Regions from separate parts of the Butyricicoccus pullicaecorum genome, predicted to be linked through region 1. Evidence: a T-box and tRNA genes for the amino acid it is inferred to sense, from the RefSeq annotation. Region 1 holds a T-box; the other holds one or more tRNA genes.
The links. A T-box is a leader RNA that pairs with one kind of tRNA and senses whether it is charged. The one in region 1 lies ahead of pheS (phenylalanine--tRNA ligase subunit alpha), so its partner is inferred to be a tRNA-Phe.
Positions count from the first base shown of each region.

Region 1 (4,858 bases):
AGTGCGTCGATTGCAAGCTCAGCAGCCAGTACCTCACCGCCAATGCCATACTTCTTGGAAACCAGCGGATGTACTGCACCAAATACGCCGACATACGCCTCACCAGCATATACCTTTGCGCAGCGGCCCGGATGATAAGACGGGTTGGTCTTCTCCGGAACAAAGGAGACATCCTTAACGTTCAGCTCACGGCAGATTGCTTCAATGACGCCCTTGAACTGGAAGAAATCCATCTGACCATAGGTTCCCAGCGTCAAAATCTTTTCCTCGTGCGGCAGAACTTCCGGGTCAGCCTTTCCGTCCTTGATACTCGGGGTATAAATCGTACCCATCTCGAACAGAGAAGCGGTCGGGTTGCGATGTGCATGGTTGTGTGCCAGATTATCCAGCATAGACGGCAGGACGGTGGTACGCATAACCGAGAAATCTTCACCCAGCGGGTTCAGAATCGTGGTCGAAATGCGACGTACATCATCTGCGGGCAGATTGATCGCATCATAGAACTTGGGGCTGATGAACGAATGGCTCATTGCCTCATCAAATCCAGCCATGCGGCATACCGCAGAAGCGTCACGCTCCAGCTGCTGCTTGGGCGTATACTCGCCCTGTACCATCTCACCAGCATACAGCGTGGTCGGAATGTTATCATAGCCGTACATGCGTGCAACTTCCTCAGCAACATCGCACATACGCGCAATATCTACACGGAAATCCGGAACGATGATTACGCCATCTTCAACGCGGAACTCAAGACGCTCCAGATATGCAATCTGCTGCTCGGGAGTCAGGTCGATACCCAGCAGTGCATTGATCTTTTCCGGCTCAAAGGGCAGGGTCTTTGCAGGCTGCTTGCCCGGATATACGTCGATGACACCATCGATTACTTCACCGGCGCCCAGTTCCTCAACCAGCTCACAAGCGCGCAGCAGAGCAGGCATGGTCAGGTTGGGGTCCAGACCCTTCTCAAAGCGGCCGGAAGCCTCGGTGCGCATGCCCAGTGCCTTCGCCGTGATACGAACGGTTGCACCATGGAAGCATGCAGACTCGAAGACAACGGTCTTGGTCGAGTCGGTGATCTCGGAGTTTGCACCACCCATAACACCGGCAACTGCTACCGGCTTGGAACCGTCGCAAATCGCCAGCATCTCATTGGTAATAGCACGATCCTGGCCATCCAGCGTCTGGATTGCCTCGCCCTCAACCGGACGACGAACAACAATCTTACCGTCAGACAGGCAAGCATAGTCAAATGCGTGCATGGGCTGGCCATACTCGAGCATGACATAGTTGGTGATATCGACAATGTTATTGATCGGGCGAACACCGGCAGCATTCAGGCGCTCACGCAGCCAAGCCGGAGAGGGCTCAATCTTGATGTTCTTGACAACCTTTGCCGTATAACGCGGGCACAGCTCAGGCTCCTTTACCTCAACCGAGATATAGTTCTTGATATCGTCGCCACAACCCTTAACAACCGGCTCATGAACGGCAAACGGACGATCAAAGGTCGCTGCGGTCTCACGTGCCAGACCAATCATGGACAGACAGTCCGGACGGTTGGAAGTAATTTCGAACTCAACGACATCTTCGTTCAGACCCAGTACGTCCTTGATGTCTGCGCCTACCGGAGTGCCTTCGGGCAGAAGCAGAATGCCATTCTCGCATGCGTACGGTACGCAGCCGTGGTCGATGCCAAGTTCCTGGAACGAGCACATCATACCATTGGATACCACACCGCGCAGCTTGCCCTTGGTGATCTTGACACCACCGGGCAGGGTAGACTTATGCAGCGCAACCGGGCAGATGCAGCCAACGGTCTCAGGGGTGATATTAGGTGCACCGGTAACGATCTGCACCGGCTCTTCCTGACCTACGTTCAGCTGGCAAATCACCAGATGATCGGAGTCCGGATGCTTTTCAACCGACAGAATCTCACCGGTTACAACATTGTCAATTTCAGCGCCCAGATTTTCAATGCCCTCAACCTTAGAACCGGACATCGTCAGCGCTGCGGCATATTCCTTGAGCGAAATGCCATCAATATTCGTATAATCTTTCAGCCATGAAAGCGGCAGTTTCATTTTCTTGTTCCTCCCAATATGGATAATAATCGGTACACAATCTAATTAGAACTGGTGCAGGAAACGGACATCGTTCTCATAGAACAGACGGATATCGTCAATCTTGAAACGGCCCATGACCATACGCTCCAGACCAATACCGAACGCGTAACCGGAATACTCATTGGGGTCGATTCCGCATACTTCAAGTACGTGAGGATGTACCATACCGCAGCCCAGAATCTCGATCCAACCTTCGCCCTTACACAGGCGGCAGCCTTCGCCGTGGCACTGATAGCACTGAATGTCCATCTCAGCAGACGGCTCGGTGAAGGGGAAGTGGTGCGGACGGAAACGTACAACCGTATCGTCACCGTACAGCTTCTTTGCAAACAGCTCCAGAATGCCCTTCAGGTCGCTCATGCGGATGTCCTTATCGACAACCAGGCCCTCGATCTGATGGAACAGGGGAGAGTGGGTTGCGTCAACTGCATCCGAACGGTATACGCGGCCAGGCGCAATAATACGGATCGGCGGCTTCTTCTTCTCCATGGTACGTACCTGCATCGGAGAAGTCTGGGTACGAAGTACGACATTATCCGAAATATAGAAGGTATCCTGCGTATCGCGTGCCGGATGATCCTTCGGAATATTCAGTGCTTCAAAGTTGTAATGATCGAGCTCTACCTCAGGGCCTTCTGCGATCGAGAAACCCAGACCCAGGAAAATTTCCTTAAACTCGTCCAGAACGACGTTCAGCGGATGCTTCTTGCCCAGTGCGATGGGCTTGCCAGGCATCGTAACGTCCAGCGTCTCGCTTGCCAGCTTCTCTTCCAGCGCAATACGCTCGATCTCTTCACCGCGTGCGGTCAGTGCCTGCTCCAGCTGTGCAACGACATCGTTGATGAGCTGGCCCATTGCCGGACGATCTTCCGGTGCGACATCCTTCAGACCCTTACGGATGGCGGTCAGCGCACCCTTTTTGCCCAGATACTTTACGCGTACGTCGCCCAGCTCACGGGCGGTTTTCACGCTGCTCAGCGCTTCCTTCGCTTCTGCGAGGATGGCTTCGAGCTGTTCTTTCATAGTGGAACACTCCTTGCAATATTTTATAATACGTTTCTGCTTGTGAGAAAATATTCTGCGGCATCTATTTAATTGGAACAAAAAAGCCTTCGTCCCAGTAAATCTAGGACGAAGGCCGCATAACTCCGTGGTACCACCTAGCTTCGCAGAACAATCTGTCTGCGCGCTCGTTTTCCCGTAACGTGGGAAGAAGACGGAGACACCTACTTCATATCTTCAGCGTCTCAGCTCACAGGGGAACTTCACCCAAACTTCTGACACGGCAGTTTTCAGCCGGTGACTGCCGCTCTCTGAGAAAGATTCGATCAGGTTACTTTTCCTGCTCATCGCAATTATCAATATAAAGAATACTTTATCACTATATCACAGCTTTTCTGACTTTTCAAGCCCCGAATGATAAAATCACTTGACGATTCTTCGTTCTTTTTGTTGCACAGTGTCATAATATCTATTATAATGTAGCTATATCATAACAATCGATACAGAAAAAGGAGGCGTGTCATCGGTTTGTTTGGATTTAATCTGGTATTTTCATTGTTTCCGATCTTTTTCGGCATTATTTTAATTCTTTTTATTGTACAGCTAGTACGAGGTATCGCGCAATGGCATACGAACAATCAGTCTCCGCGCTTATCGGTGACTGCAAGAGTCGTGGCCAAGCGGACCGAAACGCATCACCATCATCACGACAACCACATGCATACATCGACCAGCTATTACGCAACTTTTGAATTTGACAGCGGCGATCGAATGGAGTTTTCTCTGCGCGGCTCAGACTATGGCATGTTAGCCGAAGGGGACCGCGGCACGCTGTCCTTTCAGGGCACTCGCTTTCTGGACTTTACACGAAAGAGCTGATTGTTTTCCAGCCTGCATAGGCTGGAAAATTTTTTGATTGACAAATTCCGGCAAAGCCGATATAATAGACAAGAACTGATTTGGTACCATAGCCAAGCGGTAAGGCGTGGGACTGCAACTCCCTGATCCCCAGTTCGATTCTGGGTGGTACCTCCATTTCTTTTCGTGAATATCGCAAATGCAGTGAAAAAGAGGAGTACCTCTTATAGCCTGTCTTTTAGAGAGCGAACCATCTGGTGCAAGGTTTGCAGGCAGGGAAGAGGGAAGGTCGCTTTGGAGCTGGAATATTGAATTTCAGTAAATATTCCCGGGACGTCCCGTTATCGGCGAAAAGTGCGCAGAACTGCTGCGAATTTAGGTGGTACCACGGAAATCTACGGTTTTCGTCCTATTTGGGACGGAAACCGTTTTTTATTTCTCTGATTTATCATCAGAGGCATGAAATTGCAAAAATATCAAATCTTAATACCATAAAAGGAGAGATCTAAATGGCGAACGAACTTCCCAAGACATACGATCCCTCTGCCGTAGAAGACAAGCTGTATCAGTTCTGGAACGATTCCGGGTTCTTCAACGCAGAGGTAGACGAGAACAAGAAGCCCTTTACCATCGTCATCCCGCCCCCGAACGTTACCGGTCAGCTGCACATGGGTCATGCATTCGATGAGACCCTTCAGGATATCCTGATCCGTACCAAGCGTATGCAGGGCTATTCCGCACTCTGGATGCCCGGCACCGACCATGCAGGTATCGCAACCCAGATCAAGGTTGAAGAAAACCTGCGTGTCAACGAGGGCAAGACCCGTTACGATCTGGGTCGTGAAGAGTTCCTCAAGCGCGTTTGGGACTGGAAG
Region 1 covers NZ_NFKK01000003.1:142,140-146,997, forward strand. Annotated here, with positions in the region: gene pheT (phenylalanine--tRNA ligase subunit beta) at 1-2,081, opposite strand, end outside; gene pheS (phenylalanine--tRNA ligase subunit alpha) at 2,127-3,146, opposite strand; T-box leader at 3,248-3,482, opposite strand; gene B5F17_RS03885 (DUF2500 domain-containing protein) at 3,654-4,004, shown strand; tRNA gene B5F17_RS03890 (tRNA-Cys) at 4,087-4,160, shown strand; T-box leader at 4,179-4,398, shown strand; gene B5F17_RS03895 (valine--tRNA ligase) at 4,493-4,858, shown strand, end outside.

Region 2 (4,858 bases), on a different contig from region 1:
CGCTGTCCATGATTGAGGACGCAGAGCGCTCGGGCAAGCTCAAACCCGGCGCGACCATCATTGAGCCGACTTCGGGTAATACCGGCATCGGCCTGGCATCGGTCGCTGCTCCCCGTGGCTATCACGTCATTCTGGTCATGCCTGAGACCATGTCCCTCGAGCGCCGCCGCCTGATCGCGGCTTACGGCGCAGAAATCGTCCTGACTCCGGGCAAACTGGGCATGCAGGGCGCAGTCGACAAAGCCAATGAATTGAATCGTGAAATCCCCAGCAGCATCATCGCCGGTCAGTTCGTCAATCCCGCAAATCCCGCCGCACATTATAAGTCCACCGGCCCGGAAATCTGGCGCGATACCGACGGTAACGTCGATGTTTTCGTCGCTGGCATCGGCACGGGCGGTACGATCACCGGCGTTGGCCGCTACCTCAAGGAACAGAACCCGGGCGTGCAGGTCGTCGCAGTTGAACCCGCTGACTCGCCCCTGCTGTCGACCGGTAAGGCCGGCCCGCACGGTATTCAGGGCATCGGCGCTAACTTCGTCCCGGAAGCACTCGACTGCACGGTCTACGATCAGGTTAAGACCGTCCAGACCGCTGACGCAAACGCCATCGCACGCGAAATTGCCCGCACTGAGGGTATTCTGGTCGGTATTTCCTCCGGCGCAGCCGTCAGCGCTGCACTGGAACTGGCAAAACAGCCGGAATTTGAGGGCAAAACCATCGTGGTTATGCTGCCTGATACCGGTGAACGCTATCTGAGCACCGGCATCTTCGACGATTAAAGGGAATTCCCGCCCCGTGGGCGAACTGAAGCTTTCGCTCAAGCCTTTCTCGAAAGGCTTGCGGGTTCTCAGGGCAGAGCCCTGAGTCGGACTCCGCAGAGTCCGAAATACTCCTTTTGATTTTCCCGACCTCCCGCGAGGGAAAATCAACTAAAAAATAATCAAAAGCGCGTCCGTAGCCCGTAGGCCACTATCCTTATTCCCGCGCTGTGCGCGGATATGACGAGTGTACGCGCAATACTCCCGCGCGTCAAACGCGCTCATCAAAACCGTTCCTTCGGGGACGGTTTTGTTTTTCCCTCATCCCATCCACCTCCCAAAAACCCATAAAATCCTGTGTATAAAGTGACAAAAAGAGGCGGTTTTGTTAGGAATCTCTATCAATTAGACAATATAACCAAAAAATAACGCGCAAATATTACTAAGACGGTATACATTTTTGCGCAAAAAAAGCTTGCAAAATCGGCACACTCGGTGTATAGTAAAGGTACAGAAAGGGAACACTGAAAACTGAAAAATACAGTTTATAACCTTTCTTATTCCGTGTAAATACATTTCAAAAATAGAAAAACTTTAAAGGAGAACAATGAGATGAAGAAGTACGTATGTGATATCTGCGGTTATATTTACGACGAAGCTACCGGCGATCCGGACAACGGCATCGCAGCAGGCACCAAGTGGGAAGCTCTGCCGGACGACTTTGTTTGCCCGCTCTGCGGCGTAGGCAAGGACTCCTTCTCCGAGCAGGCCTAACATAAAAACCTCTCTTTTCTAACCTCCCAAATGAAATCTTTTCCCAAATCTCAATCTTTTTGAAATCCCCCTTTTTGAATCTCTTTTTGATCCCCCTTTTATCTTATCCCTGAACGCAAAGAGGACGCTGCCCGGCGTCCTCTTTGTGCGTCCGTAAAGACCAAAAGATAGGAAAGATACGCAAACGCATTATAGTTTACGCGTCAACCACCAGAAGCCCCCAAAAGACGAAAACAAAAAATTTGAAAAAAGTTGTTGACACGGGCGGAAAATTCGCTTATAATAAACAAGCACTTGGCCCGGTAGCTCAGTTGGTTAGAGCGCTAGCCTGTCACGCTAGAGGTCGTGGGTTCGAGCCCCATCCGGGTCGCCAACTTTTTCTCTCAGAGAAAAAGGGAAGAAAAGTTTAGATGCCTCTGTAGCTCAGTCGGTAGAGCAGGGGACTGAAAATCCCCGTGTCGGTGGTTCGATTCCGCCCGGAGGCACCATTTTTCTCAAAGCATTCCTTTGGAATGGGTTGAGAAAAATCAGAGCTCTTTCGAGCAAGGAATCGAAAGGCGGCTCTTGGAAATTGTCCGGTGGACAATTTCAACCGCCGTGGCTTTTCCCGCAGGAAAAGCGATTCCGCCCGGAGGCACCACTTACTTTCTTTTGAAAAAGAAAGTAAGCAAAGAAAACTTCAGTGAAAGCGACTGCGTTGCTTTTTCAAAGTGCACCGTGTTTCCAGTCTGACTGCATGAGAAAACATGCAAAGGGAGCTTCGGCAAACGCGATTCCGCCCGGAGCAAAGAACTTCAGTAAACGGTAAGTAAACCGGTTTACTAAACCAAAATTTGATATGCGGATGTAGCTCATCTGGTAGAGCGCCACCTTGCCAAGGTGGAGGTAGCGAGTTCGAGCCTCGTCATCCGCTCCAAAACCAAGACCACTCGGCAGAGTGGTCTTTTTCGTTTTATCCCGCGTCAAAACGCGAAAGGAGGCTGTTTTTTGCCATGCGCATCGTCATTGGCCGCTCTCGCAGCGGTAAAACCGCTTTTTTGGTGAACGAAATCGCCCAGCAGGCCGAAAAACGGGAGGGAAGGCAGTATCTGATCGTCCCGGAACTGTTCTCGCACGCCTACGAGCGCCGACTGGCTGCCGCAACCGGCGGTCACGCTGCCCGCACCGCCGAAGTTCTGTCCTTTACCCGCCTGTCCGGTCGTATCTTCGCCGAGGTCGGCGGTCTGGCACAGACCACGCTGACCGCGGCAGGCCGTCTGCTGACCCTGCACGAGGCCGCACGCCGGGTGCAGACCAGCATGGAGGTTTACCCCGGTCTGACCGACCGCCCTGAGCTGCTGCGCGAAATGCTGGGCGTGATCGACGAGCTCAAGACCTGCGCCCAGCCGCCCGAGGCCATTTTCCGTGCGGCGCAGGAGATGCGCGCCGAGGGCGACGATCTGCTCGCGCGCAAGCTGACCGACCTGGGTGCGCTGTACACGGCGTACGACCGCCTGTGCGACGAGACCGTGCCCGATCCGCGTGATCTGCTCGGACGACTGGCCGATGCGCTGCCGCAGAGCACGGTGCTGGACGGCGCCGCCATCTATATTGACTCCTTCGCCTCGTTCACGCCGCAGGAACTGCGCGTCATCGACCGCTTTCTGGAGAAAAAGCTGCCGCTGACCGTGGCGATTGCTGCCGACCGCAGAGAACCCGACGTGTTTGTCTCGGGCTGCAAGACGGTCACGCTGCTGTCCCGCATGGCGGCACGGCATGGACAAAAAGCCGAGGTCATCGACCTGGGCGCGGCTGCGCCCCGTCCGCACGATCTGGCCGTGCTCGAGCGCGTGGGCTTGCAGGCCGCGGCAGCGCCCGAACCGGCTGACGGCCAAAGCGTGCACCTTGTGTGCGCGTCCACGCCCTTCGAGGAGTGCACCCACGCCGCCGCGCTCATTCGCCGCATGGTGCGTGAGACCGGTGCGCACTGGCGCGACTTCGCGGTCGCGGCGCGCGACGGCGACAGCTACGCGGCAGCGCTCGAAATGGCAATGGCGCGCTACGACGTGCCCATCTTCCTGAGCGAAAAGGCCGATCTGCTGCAAAAACCACCGCTTGCGCTGGTCACCGGTGCGCTGGAAGCCGCAGCAAATGGTCTCAGATACGAGGATGTGTTCGGCTGTCTCAAAACCGGTTTGTGCGCGGCCGACCCGGACGAGATCGACCAGCTGGAAAACTATGTCCTGACCTGGCGCGTCCGCGGCGGCGGATGGAATAAGCCGTGGAAGAACCACCCGGACGGCTACGGTCTTGCGCTGGACGAGGATGCCAAAGCTCGTCTGGACACGCTCAACGAACTGCGTGAGCGTATCATTTCGCCTTTCGTCACCCTGCAAGCAGCGCTTAAGCATGCTCAGACCGCCGGGGACTGCGTGCGTGCGCTGTATGCCTTCCTCGAAGCCGAGGACACTGCCGGACGTATGACCGATCGTGCGCAGGCGCATGAAGCGGCAGGCCGCTTGCAGCTGGCCGACGAGTACCGTCAGCTGTGGGAAATTCTGGTCGGTGCGATGGAACAGACCGTGTGGGTGTGCGGCGACGCGCCCATGACCGCGGCACGCTTTTCGACCTTATTCCACCTTGTCCTGTCCGAGTACGACGTGGGTGCGATTCCGGTCTCGCTCGACCGCGTGACCTGTGGCGCCATCGACCGCGTGTGCAGCGGACAGGTCAAGTATTTGATCGTACTGGGCTGCAACGATGGTGTGCTGCCCAAGGCACCCGGCCCGTCGGCTGTGCTCACCGAGACCGACCGTCTGGCGCTGGACGGCATCGGCATGACGCTGTCGGCCTTCGGTGCCGAGCGCATGCTCATGGAGCAGGAGACCATCTATAAAGCCATCGCCTGCCCGACCGAGCAGCTTATCCTGTCCTATCACGCCGCCGCAGCTGACGGCAGTCCGTGCCGTCCGTCTTATCTGATCGGCGCATTCCGCGCCCGACTGGACGGTCTGACCATCCAGACCGCCGACCCGGACACCGACGCGCTGGAAGCACCGCGCCCGACGGCCGAGCTTGCGTGCGCTGCCCTCGGAGACGACCGCTCCCCGGCAGCCTGCGCCGCGCTCAATCACTGCGCAGATACCGAACTTGTCCGCCGTGCGCACCGCTGGTCACCCGCACGCGGCCCGCTGCACGATCGGGAGGTCATCGAGGGACTGTACGGCAAGCGCCTCAACCTGACCGCCTCGCGTGTGGACAAGTTCTATTCCTGCCGCTTCGCCTTCTTTATGCAGTACGGACTCAAGGCCAAGCAGCGCAAACGCGCGGACTTTGCCGCGCCT
Region 2 covers NZ_NFKK01000004.1:248,046-252,903, forward strand. Annotated here, with positions in the region: gene cysK (cysteine synthase A) at 1-782, shown strand, start outside; gene rd (rubredoxin) at 1,374-1,535, shown strand; tRNA gene B5F17_RS05800 (tRNA-Asp) at 1,832-1,908, shown strand; tRNA gene B5F17_RS05805 (tRNA-Phe) at 1,948-2,023, shown strand; gene B5F17_RS14645 (hypothetical protein) at 2,043-2,267, shown strand; tRNA gene B5F17_RS05810 (tRNA-Gly) at 2,376-2,451, shown strand; gene B5F17_RS05815 (PD-(D/E)XK nuclease family protein) at 2,528-4,858, shown strand, end outside.
Region 2: it has a tRNA-Phe gene. The T-box ahead of pheS (phenylalanine--tRNA ligase subunit alpha) is inferred to sense a tRNA for this amino acid. The anticodon was not compared.